DNA from 2 places in the Bacillus safensis genome. Region 1 is predicted to be linked to the other one. Evidence: a T-box and tRNA genes for the amino acid it is inferred to sense, from the RefSeq annotation. Region 1 holds a T-box; the other holds one or more tRNA genes.
The links. A T-box is a leader RNA that pairs with one kind of tRNA and senses whether it is charged. The one in region 1 lies ahead of glyQ (glycine--tRNA ligase subunit alpha), so its partner is inferred to be a tRNA-Gly.
Positions count from the first base shown of each region.

Region 1 (7,438 bases):
TTTGCATCATCTATCTTGGTCATTGGGTTAATGCCTGTTTTTGAGAGCATGTTTGGTATTCTTTCCACAATGAAACTGATTGAATTATCCAATCCAAATCATCCGCTGCTCAAAAAGATTTTAACCGAGACACCAGGTACATATCATCATAGTGTTATGGTGGCGAATTTAGCGGATGCTGCATGTGAAGCAGTCGGCGCAAATGGTCTTTTAGCAAGGGTCGGTGCTTATTATCATGACATTGGGAAAACGAAAAGACCGCAGTACTTTATCGAAAACCAAATGAACATTGATAATCCGCATGACAAGCTTTCTCCTCAGCTGAGTAAAAATATTATTATTGCCCATACGACAGATGGCGCTGATATGCTGAGAGAAAAGAAGTTTCCTGAAGAACTTGTCGACATTGCCGAACAGCATCACGGGAAGTCTCTTTTAAAGTTCTTTTACTATAAGGCGAAAGAGCGTGATGATCAGGTGACAGAAGAAGAATTCCGTTACCCTGGTCCAAAGCCGCAATCAAAAGAAGCAGCGATTATTTCTGTGGCTGACAGCGTTGAAGCGGCGGTTCGTTCGATGCATAATCCAAATCCAGAGCGGATTGAAAAGCTTGTCAAAGGCATTATTTCAGATAAAATGCAGGACGGGCAATTTAGTGAATGTGACCTCACATTTAAAGAATTAAATATTATCAGCCAAACGATTTGTACAACATTAAAGGGGATTTTCCATTCTCGGATTGAATATCCAGATGCCCCGAAGCAGAAGGTGAAGTAAATGACATTGTTAATCGATTTAATAGATGAAACAGGACAAGTATCAAAAGAGCAGCTTGAAGAAGTGGAAAAGCTTCTTCAGTTTGCTGCAGACGAACTTGAGGTCAAGGATCAAGCGGAAGTATCAGTGACGATCGTTTCGAATGAAGAGATTCATCAAATCAATAAAGAATACCGCGGAAAAGACGCACCAACAGATGTGATCTCCTTTGCACTTGAGGAAGAAGGAGAAGGGGAGATTGAAATCATTGGAGCAGATGATATCCCGCCTGTACTTGGTGACATTATCATTAGTGTGGATCGAACGAAAGAGCAGGCAGAGGAATATGGACATTCCTTTATGAGAGAGCTTGGATTCTTAACGATTCATGGCTTCCTCCATTTGCTCGGGTACGATCATATGACAGAGGAAGATGAAAAAGAAATGTTCGCCAAACAGACAAAAATCCTGGATGATTATGGCCTTTCGAGATCATCGTAAGAAAAGAAGGCCGCTCGCCCGTTTTTTTCGGAGTTTTTACTATGCATTTAGAGGAATATGGCGAACTTTCTTGAATGAACGGAATTTTCGATTTCACACAGTCGCAGCCATCATCGTGGTGATCTGCGGCTTTTGGTTCCGCATAGACCCATTTGAATGGCTGATCGTTCTTCTTCTTTGCGGGGGGATGTTTGCACTTGAGCTTGTCAATACAGCCATTGAACATACAGTGGATCTGATGACAGAAGAAAGGCACCCGCTTGCAGAGAGAGCGAAGGACGCTGCGGCAGGCGCTGTTTGCGTTTACGCCGCGATTTCGGTTATGATTGGGTTGATCATCTTCTTACCGAAGATCATGCAATAGAACAATATTACTATTTATTAACATTTTTAGAAATGGGCGTGAAAATGTCACGTGAATTATGTAAAATATAAATGTGACAGTGGTACCATTTCTTCTGAAAGTGGGAACTAGGAATGAACAAACAAGAGTTGATTTCAGAAGCAATCAAAGCAAGAGATTTTGCATATGTACCCTATTCTAAATTCAAAGTCGGTGCAGCATTACTGTCGAATAATGGAAAAGTGTATGGCGGCTGCAACATTGAAAATGCAGCATATGGTATGTGTAATTGTGCGGAAAGAACAGCACTTTTTAAAGCCTATTCAGAAGGCATTACATCTTTTCAAATGTTAGCAGTGGTGGCTGATACAGACCGTCCTGTTTCGCCGTGCGGCGCATGCAGACAGGTCATTTCAGAGCTATGTGCACCTGATATGCCATTGATTCTAACGAACTTAAAAGGACATATATACGAAACAACAGTAAACGAACTATTGCCAGGCGCATTTTCACCGGAGGATTTAAATGACTAACGAAAGCTTCAAATCAGGATTTGTATCAATTATTGGAAGACCAAATGTAGGGAAATCAACCTTTCTTAATCGTGTCATTGGACAAAAGATCGCCATCATGAGCGATAAGCCCCAAACGACGCGAAACAAAGTGCAAGGTGTTCTGACAACAAACACATCACAAACGATCTTTATCGATACACCGGGGATCCATAAACCTAAGCATAAGCTTGGTGATTTTATGATGAGGGTGGCTCAAAATACACTGAAGGAAGTCGACCTGATCTTGTTTATGATTAACGCACAGGAAGGCTATGGCAAAGGTGATGAATTCATCATTGAACGACTAAAGCAAACATCTACACCGGTGTTCCTAGTCGTTAATAAAATTGACCAAATTCATCCAGATGAACTGTTCCTTTTAATTGATGAATACCGCACACGTTACCCATTCAAGGAAATTGTGCCAATTTCAGCTCTTGAAGGAAACAATATCGACACGCTTCTTCAGCAGATTGAAGGTTATCTTCCAGAGGGCCCTCAATTTTATCCGGCAGATCAAGTAACAGATCATCCAGAACGGTTTATTATTTCTGAATTAATTCGTGAAAAAGTGCTGCATTTAACGAGAGAAGAGATTCCGCACAGTATTGCGGTTGCGATTGAATCGATTAAGCCAGATGAAAATGGCAAGATTCATGTCGCGGCGACCATTGTCGTAGAACGTGATTCGCAAAAAGGGATCGTCATTGGTAAACGTGGCAGCTTGTTAAAAGAAGTGGGACAAAAAGCGCGCAGAGATATTGAAGCACTTCTAGGCTCAAAAGTGTATTTAGAGCTTTGGGTCAAAGTTCAGAAGGACTGGCGTAATAAATCCACTCACCTGCGTGATTTTGGATTTAGAGAAGACGAATATTAAAAAATCGCTGCATTTGTCAGCAAATCTGACAATGGTGCGGTTCGATTAGTAAAAATTGTTTATCATGAAATGGAGGTAGCCTGGTCAAGATAAAATTAATATGTTGGATGTAGCGTTGCTGCTTCTAATAAAGAAAGGTGGGGTTTTTATGTTGAATTTTACATGGAACGTATTTTCACAAACAGGAAGCGTTGACACGTATCTGCTTTTCAAAGAGTTAGAAAAGGAGAACCTGGAAAGACCCGATGTACTTGAAGAAGAGATAGCACGATTTGATTTTCCAATCTTATAATTCTTGACCCCCTCCAATGCTCGGAGTGTAGACAAATGCTCATTAAAAGTGAAGGAATCGTCCTTAGAACAACAGATTATGGCGAAACAAACAAAATTGTCACGCTGCTCACTAGAGAACATGGGAAAATTGGTGTCATGGCAAGAGGCGCAAAAAAATCAAACAGCCGCCTGTCAGCCATAAGCCAGCCGTTTTTATACGGAACCTTCCTGATCCAATCATCAACAGGACTTGGAACGCTCCAGCAAGGCGAAATGATTGAAAGTATGCGGGCCATTCGGGAAGACTTATTTCTGACCGCATATGCCGCATATATGACGGAATTGATGGATAAAGGGACAGAAGAAAAAAAGCCAAACCCTTATTTGTTTGAGCTTCTGCTTCAATCTCTGCGTCATCTCAACGAAGGTACAGATGCTGATATTATTTTATTTATCGTAGAGGTCAAAATGTTATCAGTGATGGGGATGAAGCCTGAACTTGATCAATGTGTGCACTGTGGTCAAAAAGAAGGGCAGTTCCATTTCTCAATAAGAGATAACGGCTTCATTTGCCAAAATTGTTTTTCGAAAGATCCATATAAACTGCCCTTATCCCCCGCAGCTGCAAGGCTGCTCCGTTTGTTTCATTATTTTGATTTATCAAGGCTTGGTCAGGTTGATGTGAAACAGCAGACGAAACAAGAAATTCGTCAAGTGCTTGATCACTACTATGACGAATATTCCGGCCTCTATTTAAAATCAAAAAAATTCATGAATCAGATGGAATCCATGAAAAAGCTAATGGGCGGGGAAAACAAAAGTTGACATCTCCCATGACTTTTTGTAAGATCATCTAAGATAAAATATGTTGCATTGACAGAAAGAAGTACTTACGTAAAATCCATAAAAGCGACCTTAGGGCGGTGTGAGCTAAGGATGGAGGCGTAACGAAAGGCATTCTTGAGCAACGTAAAACAAAGCGGCTGGGTGCTACTACACCAGCAAATAGGGTGGAACCGCGGGAAAAACTCTCGTCCCTATGTTTGCAAGAACCTTGCGAGCATAGAGACGGGAGTTTTTGTGTTCTCTTACAAGGTTCTCATCCCACCCGCCATACATAGCGGTTGGTCTAGAAAAGATGGAGGTGCAATCATTGAATATTCAAGACATGATTTTGACGTTGCAAAAGCATTGGTCAAATGAAGGCTGCGTATTAATGCAGGCGTATGACACAGAAAAAGGTGCCGGAACGATGAGTCCATACACGTTCCTCAGAAGCATCGGCCCAGAGCCGTGGAAGGTAGCTTATGTAGAGCCTTCAAGACGCCCGGCTGATGGCAGATATGGAGAAAACCCAAATAGATTGTATCAGCATCACCAATTTCAAGTGATCATTAAGCCATCACCTGACAATATTCAAGAGCTATATCTTGAATCATTGAAGGCACTTGGCATTGACCCGCTGAAACATGATATTCGTTTTGTGGAAGATAACTGGGAAAATCCATCTCTTGGCTGTGCAGGACTTGGCTGGGAAGTATGGCTTGATGGGATGGAAATTACGCAGTTCACGTATTTCCAACAAGTCGGCGGCTTAGAATGTAAGCCCGTTTCTGTTGAAATCACATACGGTATTGAACGTCTTGCTTCTTACATCCAGGACAAAGAAAATGTCTTCGATCTTGAATGGACAGACGGATTTACGGTCAGAGATTTATTCTTAATGGCTGAATACGAGCACTCTGTTTATACATTTGAAACATCTAATACTGACATGCTGTTCGAGCTATTTACAACCTATGAGAAAGAAGCACATAGCCAAATGGACAAAGGGCTTGTTCACCCGGCATACGATTATGTCCTCAAATGCTCTCATACGTTTAACCTGCTCGATGCAAAGGGTGCTATTTCTGTGACTGAGCGAACTGGTTATATCGGAAGAGTGCGTCAGTTAGCAAGAAAAGTAGCCAAAACCTATTATGAAGAACGCGAAAAACTGGGATTCCCTATGCTAAAAGAGGAGGCGGCTTCTCATGAATAAACAAGATGTATTACTTGAAATCGGCTTAGAAGAGATGCCGGCTCGTTTCATGCCAGAGAGCACAAAGCAGCTGGGTGAGAAAGTAAAAGCATGGTTTGAAACGCAAAATATTTCATTCGAAGAGACTTCTTTATTTAACTCACCTAGACGTCTTGCTGTACTTGTGAAAGGTGTCGCAGAAAAACAAGAAGACATCAAAGAAGAAGCAAAAGGCCCAGCTAAAAAGATTGCCCAAGATGCTGAAGGCAATTGGACAAAAGCAGCTGAAGGCTTTGCAAGAGGACAAGGTGCTTCAACAGATGATCTCTATTTCAAAGAGATCAAAGGAGTGGATTATGTCCATGTCCAAAAGTTTCAAGAAGGAAAGCAAGTCAAAGACCTTCTGCCAGCGTTAGGTGAAATCGCCGCTTCATTAAGTTTTCCAAAGAACATGAGATGGGGAAGCGAGGATTTACGCTATATCCGTCCGATTAAATGGATTGTTTGTTTATTTGGAAAAGAGATTGTACCTGTTGAAATTGCTGGGGTGAAAAGCGGCCGTGAGACTAGAGGACACCGTTTCCTTGGAACGACAGCCAGCATTGACACACCTGCTTCCTATGAACAAACTTTGCGCGATCAATTTGTGATTGCAGACTCAGAGAAAAGAAAACAATTCATTACTGAACAGCTAGATGCGCTATCTTTAGAAAAAGGCTGGGTCATTCCTGTTGATCCTGAACTTTTAGAAGAAGTGAACGACCTTGTAGAATATCCAACTGTGCTGTCTGGTTCCTTTGAAGAAGAGTTTCTTGCATTGCCGGAAGAAGTATTGGTGACGACAATGAAAGAGCATCAGCGCTACTTCCCTGTAAAAAATGAGCAAGGGGAATTATTGCCGCACTTTATTACAGTCAGAAATGGAAACAGTGAGGCGCTCGAAAATGTCGCAAGAGGGAATGAAAAAGTACTTCGTGCGCGTTTATCAGATGCTGCATTCTTCTATAAAGAAGACGAAAAACTAGTGATTGAAGACAATATTAAAAAGCTTGATAAAGTGGTATTCCATGAGAAACTTGGAACAATCGGCGACAAGCTGAAGAGAGTGACAGACATTGCAACCCGTCTAGCGGCGCATGTCGGAGCAGATGACGAAACCACTAAACGTGTGGCGAGAGCAGCAAGTATTTCGAAGTTTGACCTTGTGACTCAAATGGTCTATGAATTCCCAGAATTACAAGGAATCATGGGTGAGAAATATGCAAGAGCTCTTGGTGAACATGAAGAAGTAGCAAGAAGCATCAACGAGCACTATATGCCGCGCTTTGCTGGTGACGAGGCGCCATCCACTTTGATTGGTGCGATTGTGGCAGTAGCAGATAAGCTTGATTCTATTTGTTCATTCTTCTCAATTGATGTGATCCCAACGGGTTCTCAAGACCCTTATGGACTTAGAAGACAAGCGAGCGGTATCGTTCAAATCCTGCTCGACCGTCATTGGAATATTTCATTTAAAGAGCTGCTAGCACTTGCACAAGTAAAGGCAGAACATGAAGCTGCTCTGATTGAATTTTTAACGCATCGTTTAAAATATGTTCTTCAAGCAGAGCATATCCGCCATGATGTTGTTGATGCAGTGCTGGATGTTGAAAATATTGAGCCATATGCAGTCGTCAAAAAAGCAGCTGTTCTTGAAGAGAGTGTGAAACAAGAAAGCTTCAAAGAAACGGCTGAAGCATTGGGACGCGTCATTTCAATCAGTAAAAAAGGGGAAGATGCAGAGATTCAGCCTGAACTGTTTGAAAATGAACATGAGCAAAAGCTGTTTGAGGCGTATCAGCAAGTAGAGAAAGCTGTAAAGGAACATGTAGCAGCAGGACAATACAGCTTGGCACTTGAGGCGCTGGATACGTTAAAAACACCGATTGTTCATTATTTCGATCATACAATGGTTCATGCGGATGATGAAAAACTGAAGCGAAATCGTTTAGCACAAATGGTCAAACTAGCCAAAGTCATTCAATCATTTGCGAATATGAACAATTTAATTGTAAAATAAATACCTAAGAACGGTTGCCTTTTCCGAAGGGCAATCGTTTTTTACTCATTTAATT
Region 1 covers NZ_CP154909.1:2,273,916-2,281,353, reverse strand. Annotated here, with positions in the region: gene AAYR28_RS11695 (HD family phosphohydrolase) at 1-777, shown strand, start outside; gene ybeY (rRNA maturation RNase YbeY) at 778-1,257, shown strand; gene AAYR28_RS11685 (diacylglycerol kinase family protein) at 1,235-1,621, shown strand; gene AAYR28_RS11680 (cytidine deaminase) at 1,735-2,133, shown strand; gene era (GTPase Era) at 2,126-3,031, shown strand; gene AAYR28_RS11670 (YqzL family protein) at 3,180-3,323, shown strand; gene recO (DNA repair protein RecO) at 3,359-4,129, shown strand; T-box leader at 4,169-4,346, shown strand; gene glyQ (glycine--tRNA ligase subunit alpha) at 4,458-5,345, shown strand; gene glyS (glycine--tRNA ligase subunit beta) at 5,338-7,383, shown strand.

Region 2 (7,438 bases), 1.7 Mb from region 1:
GACGATTGTCTCATCACCATGAGGCGGGATCGCAATTGAAACAAGATAATACTTTGGGGTCCCTCCCATTGCAGCGATATCACTGACATTGACTGCCACTGCCTTAAAGCCAACTTCAAATGGTGTGGAAAAGTCAAAACGAAAATGAACATGCTCCACCATTGTATCAACACAAACGACCTCTTCACAATGTGAATGAGGTTGATAAACACTTGCATCATCACCGATGCCCATGATCAAAGAGCGCTGATATGTATCTTTTGGTGTGATTCGGCGAATAAGATCAAATTCATCCATAAAAAGACAGCCCCTTCTTGCAATCAATTGGTTAAGTAGACATGAGGTCAAACACAGTTAGTATTAGTGTAGCGAATATAAGTCTCAGTTCCAACTAAAAATGATATAAAGAAAGCCTGGTGTGAAAAAACCAGGCTGAGTTGAGGTAATCTATCTATTCTTTCTTATAGTGTAGCCAAACACAAATCATTTCATTGCAACTTGGGTACTTGTAGAAAGAAAAAGACATAAAAAAAAACGAAACTATACGTTTTCGTTTACAAGTCATAAAAATGGCGGTCCGGACGGGACTCGAACCCGCGACCTCCTGCGTGACAGGCAGGCATTCTAACCAACTGAACTACCGGACCATTTTGGTTGCGGGGGCAGGATTTGAACCTGCGACCTTCGGGTTATGAGCCCGACGAGCTACCGAACTGCTCCACCCCGCGATGATATAAAGATAACAAGCTTGGCGGCGTCCTACTCTCACAGGGGGAAACCCCCAACTACCATCGGCGCTGAAGAGCTTAACTTCCGTGTTCGGTATGGGAACGGGTGTGACCTCTTCGCTATCGCCACCAAACCTGATGGAGAGAATGTTCTCTCAAAACTAGATAACAATGTTCATGCTTCACATTAGAATATAGGTTAAGTCCTCGATCTATTAGTATCTGTCAGCTCCACGTGTCACCACGCTTCCACCTCAGACCTATCAACCTGATCATCTTTCAGGGATCTTACTTCCTTGCGGAATGGGAAATCTCATCTTGAGGGGGGCTTCATGCTTAGATGCTTTCAGCACTTATCCCGTCCGCACATAGCTACCCAGCGATGCCCTTGGCAGAACAACTGGTACACCAGCGGTGCGTCCATCCCGGTCCTCTCGTACTAAGGACAGCTCCTCTCAAATTTCCTGCGCCCGCGACGGATAGGGACCGAACTGTCTCACGACGTTCTGAACCCAGCTCGCGTACCGCTTTAATGGGCGAACAGCCCAACCCTTGGGACCGACTACAGCCCCAGGATGCGATGAGCCGACATCGAGGTGCCAAACCTCCCCGTCGATGTGGACTCTTGGGGGAGATAAGCCTGTTATCCCCGGGGTAGCTTTTATCCGTTGAGCGATGGCCCTTCCATGCGGAACCACCGGATCACTAAGCCCGACTTTCGTCCCTGCTCGACTTGTAGGTCTCGCAGTCAAGCTCCCTTGTGCCTTTACACTCTGCGAATGATTTCCAACCATTCTGAGGGAACCTTTGGGCGCCTCCGTTACATTTTAGGAGGCGACCGCCCCAGTCAAACTGCCCACCTGACACTGTCTCCCTGCCCGATAAGGGCAGCGGGTTAGAAGGTCAATACAGCCAGGGTAGTATCCCACCAATGCCTCCACCGAAGCTAGCGCTCCGGTTTCCAAGGCTCCTACCTATCCTGTACAAGCTGTACCAACATTCAATATCAGGCTGCAGTAAAGCTCCACGGGGTCTTTCCGTCCTGTCGCGGGTAACCTGCATCTTCACAGGTACTATAATTTCACCGAGTCTCTCGTTGAGACAGTGCCCAGATCGTTGCGCCTTTCGTGCGGGTCGGAACTTACCCGACAAGGAATTTCGCTACCTTAGGACCGTTATAGTTACGGCCGCCGTTTACTGGGGCTTCAATTCGCACCTTCGCTTACGCTAAGCGCTCCTCTTAACCTTCCAGCACCGGGCAGGCGTCAGCCCCTATACTTCGCCTTACGGCTTCGCAGAGACCTGTGTTTTTGCTAAACAGTCGCCTGGGCCTATTCACTGCGGCTTCTCGGGGCTTTAACACCCTAAGAAGCACCCCTTCTCCCGAAGTTACGGGGTCATTTTGCCGAGTTCCTTAACGAGAGTTCTCTCGATCACCTTAGGATTCTCTCCTCGCCTACCTGTGTCGGTTTGCGGTACGGGCACCTCTCACCTCGCTAGAGGCTTTTCTTGGCAGTGTGGAATCAGGAACTTCGCTACTAAATTTCGCTCGCCATCACAGCTCAGCCTTTACGGGAAACGGATTTGCCTATTTCCCAGCCTAACTGCTTGGACGCGGATATCCAATACCGCGCTTACCCTATCCTCCTGCGTCCCCCCATTGCTCAAATGGTGAGGAGGTGGTACAGGAATATCAACCTGTTGTCCATCGCCTACGCCTTTCGGCCTCGGCTTAGGTCCCGACTAACCCTGAGCGGACGAGCCTTCCTCAGGAAACCTTAGGCATTCGGTGGACGGGATTCTCACCCGTCTTTCGCTACTCATACCGGCATTCTCACTTCTAAGCGCTCCACCAGTCCTTCCGGTCTGGCTTCACAGCCCTTAGAACGCTCTCCTACCACTGTTCGTAAGAACAGTCCGCAGCTTCGGTGATACGTTTAGCCCCGGTACATTTTCGGCGCAGAGTCACTCGACCAGTGAGCTATTACGCACTCTTTAAATGGTGGCTGCTTCTAAGCCAACATCCTGGTTGTCTAAGCAACTCCACATCCTTTTCCACTTAACGTATACTTTGGGACCTTAGCTGGCGGTCTGGGCTGTTTCCCTTTCGACTACGGATCTTATCACTCGCAGTCTGACTCCCAAGGATAAGTCATCGGCATTCGGAGTTTGACTGAATTCGGTAACCCGGTAGGGGCCCCTAGTCCAATCAGTGCTCTACCTCCGAGACTCTTACCTTGAGGCTAGCCCTAAAGCTATTTCGGAGAGAACCAGCTATCTCCAGGTTCGATTGGCATTTCACCCCTACCCACACCTCATCCCCGCACTTTTCAACGTGCGTGGGTTCGGGCCTCCATTCAGTGTTACCTGAACTTCACCCTGGACATGGGTAGATCACCTGGTTTCGGGTCTACGACCACGTACTCATGCGCCCTATTCAGACTCGCTTTCGCTGCGGCTCCGCATCTTCTGCTTAACCTTGCACGGGATCGTAACTCGCCGGTTCATTCTACAAAAGGCACGCCATCACCCGTTAACGGGCTCTGACTACTTGTAGGCACACGGTTTCAGGATCTATTTCACTCCCCTTCCGGGGTGCTTTTCACCTTTCCCTCACGGTACTGGTTCACTATCGGTCACTAGGGAGTATTTAGCCTTGGGAGATGGTCCTCCCGGATTCCGACGGAATTTCACGTGTTCCGCCGTACTCAGGATCCACTCTGGAGAGAACAACATTTCAGTTACAGGGCTGTTACCTTCTTTGGCGGGCCTTTCCAGACCTCTTCGCTTATATCGTTCCTTTGTAACTCCGTATAGAGTGTCCTACAACCCCAAGAGGCAAGCCTCTTGGTTTGGGCTGTTCCCGTTTCGCTCGCCGCTACTCAGGGAATCGCATTTGCTTTCTCTTCCTCCGGGTACTTAGATGTTTCAGTTCCCCGGGTATGCCTTCTCATACTCTATGTATTCAAGTATGGATACTACTCCATTACGAGCAGTGGGTTTCCCCATTCGGAAATCTCCGGATCAAAGCTTGCTTACAGCTCCCCGAAGCATATCGGTGTTCGTCCCGTCCTTCATCGGCTCCTAGTGCCAAGGCATCCACCGTGCGCCCTTTCTAACTTAACCATTTCTTACTTTAGAAAGAATCACTATGTGTGATGAACTTTGCATTGCATTCAATGTGAATGTATTACTTATTGTTATCTAGTTTTCAAAGAACAATCCTGTCTCGCTAGAGACATGTTTTGAAGGAATGATCCTTCAAAACTAAACAAGACGAAAACGTACGCTGCTCCATATATCCTTAGAAAGGAGGTGATCCAGCCGCACCTTCCGATACGGCTACCTTGTTACGACTTCACCCCAATCATCTGCCCCACCTTCGGCGGCTGGCTCCATAAAGGTTACCTCACCGACTTCGGGTGTTGCAAACTCTCGTGGTGTGACGGGCGGTGTGTACAAGGCCCGGGAACGTATTCACCGCGGCATGCTGATCCGCGATTACTAGCGATTCCAGCTTCACGCAGTCGAGTTGCAGACTGCGATCCGAACTGAGAACAGATTTATGGGATTGGCTAAACCTTGCGGTCTTGCAGCCCTTTGTTCTGTCCATTGTAGCACGTGTGTAGCCCAGGTCATAAGGGGCATGATGATTTGACGTCATCCCCACCTTCCTCCGGTTTGTCACCGGCAGTCACCTTAGAGTGCCCAACTGAATGCTGGCAACTAAGATCAAGGGTTGCGCTCGTTGCGGGACTTAACCCAACATCTCACGACACGAGCTGACGACAACCATGCACCACCTGTCACTCTGTCCCCGAAGGGAAAGCCCTATCTCTAGGGTTGTCAGAGGATGTCAAGACCTGGTAAGGTTCTTCGCGTTGCTTCGAATTAAACCACATGCTCCACCGCTTGTGCGGGCCCCCGTCAATTCCTTTGAGTTTCAGTCTTGCGACCGTACTCCCCAGGCGGAGTGCTTAATGCGTTAGCTGCAGCACTAAGGGGCGGAAACCCCCTAACACTTAGCACTCATCGTTTACGGCGTGGACTACCAGGGTATCTAATCCTGTTCGCTCCCCACGCTTTCGCTCCTCAGCGTCAGTTACAGACCAGAGAGTCGCCTTCGCCACTGGTGTTCCTCCACATCTCTACGCATTTCACCGCTACACGTGGAATTCCACTCTCCTCTTCTGCACTCAAGTTTCCCAGTTTCCAATGACCCTCCCCGGTTGAGCCGGGGGCTTTCACATCAGACTTAAGAAACCGCCTGCGAGCCCTTTACGCCCAATAATTCCGGACAACGCTTGCCACCTACGTATTACCGCGGCTGCTGGCACGTAGTTAGCCGTGGCTTTCTGGTTAGGTACCGTCAAGGTGCGAGCAGTTACTCTCGCACTTGTTCTTCCCTAACAACAGAGCTTTACGATCCGAAAACCTTCATCACTCACGCGGCGTTGCTCCGTCAGACTTTCGTCCATTGCGGAAGATTCCCTACTGCTGCCTCCCGTAGGAGTCTGGGCCGTGTCTCAGTCCCAGTGTGGCCGATCACCCTCTCAGGTCGGCTACGCATCGTCGCCTTGGTGAGCCATTACCCCACCAACTAGCTAATGCGCCGCGGGTCCATCTGTAAGTGACAGCCGAAACCGTCTTTCATCCTTGAACCATGCGGTTCAAGGAACTATCCGGTATTAGCTCCGGTTTCCCGGAGTTATCCCAGTCTTACAGGCAGGTTACCCACGTGTTACTCACCCGTCCGCCGCTAACATCCGGGAGCAAGCTCCCTTCTGTCCGCTCGACTTGCATGTATTAGGCACGCCGCCAGCGTTCGTCCTGAGCCAGGATCAAACTCTCCGAAAAAGTACAAAACCGAAGTTTTGCTTTTCGCCAGTTTGACTGACTACCTATGAAGTTTCATAGGATTTTTTTATAAAAACTCGAATTAACAGGTACGTTTTGTCTTGTTTAGTTTTCAAAGATCATGTTCAAAATGGAGCGGGTGATGAGAATCGAACTCACGACATCAGCTTGGAAGGCTGAGGTTTTACCACTAAACTACACCCGCGTGGTTTGTATTGGCGCGCCCGAGAGGAGTCGAACCCCTAACCTTTTGATCCGTAGTCAAACGCTCTATCCAATTGAGCTACGGGCGCTTAATCAGGCGACTTAATTATCTTAACATATCGTTTTTCTTAAGTCAACATCTTTTTAAAATTTGTTTGCCGCATGTGTGTGAACGTCTGCGTTTCAAATACGTCATCAGCGACGAATAAAAATATACCATGAATCACATAAAAGGGTCAATACATTTTTCTAAAAAAGTTTCATGTTTTTTAAAATTGATTTTTTCTTAGATCAATAGACATGTAATAGCCCTATTTTCTTCTCTTTCTTCATAATTCCAATGATTCTTAAATAAAATCTTTCTAAATACAAAGGAGGACAAAACATGGCCACATAGAATTTTTATTTATTGGAAAATTCTTAATACTTTTCCAGACATTTAAAGGAGGTAGGAGATGATGAAAAAGTTTATCGCTTTTCAAATCATGATCGCTTTGGTGATAGGAGCTCTTATCGGCCATTTCTTCCCTGACTTCGGAATGGCACTCAGGCCAATTGGAGATGGATTCATCAGGCTGATTAAAATGATCGTTGTTCCAATCGTTTTCTCAACCATTGTAATTGGTGCAGCCGGCAGCGGCGGCATGAAGAAAATGGGCAGCCTTGGATTAAAGACGATCATTTGGTTTGAGGTCATCACAACCATCGTTCTTGGGATCGGATTATTATTGGCAAACGGGCTAAAGCCTGGGGTTGGCCTCGATTTCTCTAAATTAGCTAAGAAAGATATTGGGGAATTAGATGGTTATACTGAGAAGGTCGTTGACTTTAAACAAATGGTATTAGATATCATTCCAACCAATATCGTCGATGTTATGGCTCAGAATGATTTACTTGCTGTCATTTTCTTCGCCATCTTATTTGGTGTAGCGGCAAGCGGCATCGGTAAAGCTTCTGCTCCTGTTCTCACCTTCTTTGAATCAGTGGCACAAATCATGTTTAAGCTCACACAGATGGTGATGGTGACAGCACCTATTGGGGTTCTTGCATTAATGGCTGCTTCTGTCGGCCAATATGGCATTGTTTTATTAATCCCAATGATGAAGCTTGTCGGGACTGTATTTTTAGGATTATTCATTATTCTCTTTGCTTTATTCCCTCTGGTCGCACTGATCTTCCGTTTTAACTACTTCGAAGTATTAAAAATGATTTGGGATTTGTTCCTTGTTGCCTTCTCTACTACGAGCACTGAAACTGTCCTTCCTCAATTGATGGAACGAATGGAGAAATACGGGTGTCCAAAAAGAATCGTTTCCTTCGTGATTCCATCTGGTCTTTCTCTCAATTGCGATGGATCAAGTTTATATTTATCGGTTGCCTGTGTATTCCTTGCACAAGCGTTTGGTGTAGACATGAGTCTGTCACAGCAGCTTTTGATGATGCTGGTTCTTGTATTAACGAGTAAAGGTATTGCAGCTGTGCCATCCGGTTCACTCGTTGTTCTTTTGGCAACCGCTCATGCAGTCGGTCTTCCAGCAGAAGGCGTCGCCATCATAGCCGGTGTTGACCGAATTATGGATATGGCACGAACAGGCGTGAATGTTCCAGGGCATGCCGTAGCATGTATTGTCGTATCTAAATGGGAAAAA
Region 2 covers NZ_CP154909.1:566,441-573,878, reverse strand. Annotated here, with positions in the region: gene thiL (thiamine-phosphate kinase) at 1-297, opposite strand, end outside; tRNA gene AAYR28_RS02840 (tRNA-Asp) at 571-647, opposite strand; tRNA gene AAYR28_RS02835 (tRNA-Met) at 652-728, opposite strand; rRNA gene rrf (5S ribosomal RNA) at 747-862, opposite strand; rRNA gene AAYR28_RS02825 (23S ribosomal RNA) at 924-3,854, opposite strand; rRNA gene AAYR28_RS02820 (16S ribosomal RNA) at 4,037-5,585, opposite strand; tRNA gene AAYR28_RS02815 (tRNA-Gly) at 5,717-5,790, opposite strand; tRNA gene AAYR28_RS02810 (tRNA-Arg) at 5,802-5,878, opposite strand; gene gltP (glutamate-aspartate/proton symporter GltP) at 6,248-7,438, shown strand, end outside.
Region 2: it encodes a tRNA-Gly, which carries the amino acid that the T-box ahead of glyQ (glycine--tRNA ligase subunit alpha) is inferred to sense. The anticodon was not compared.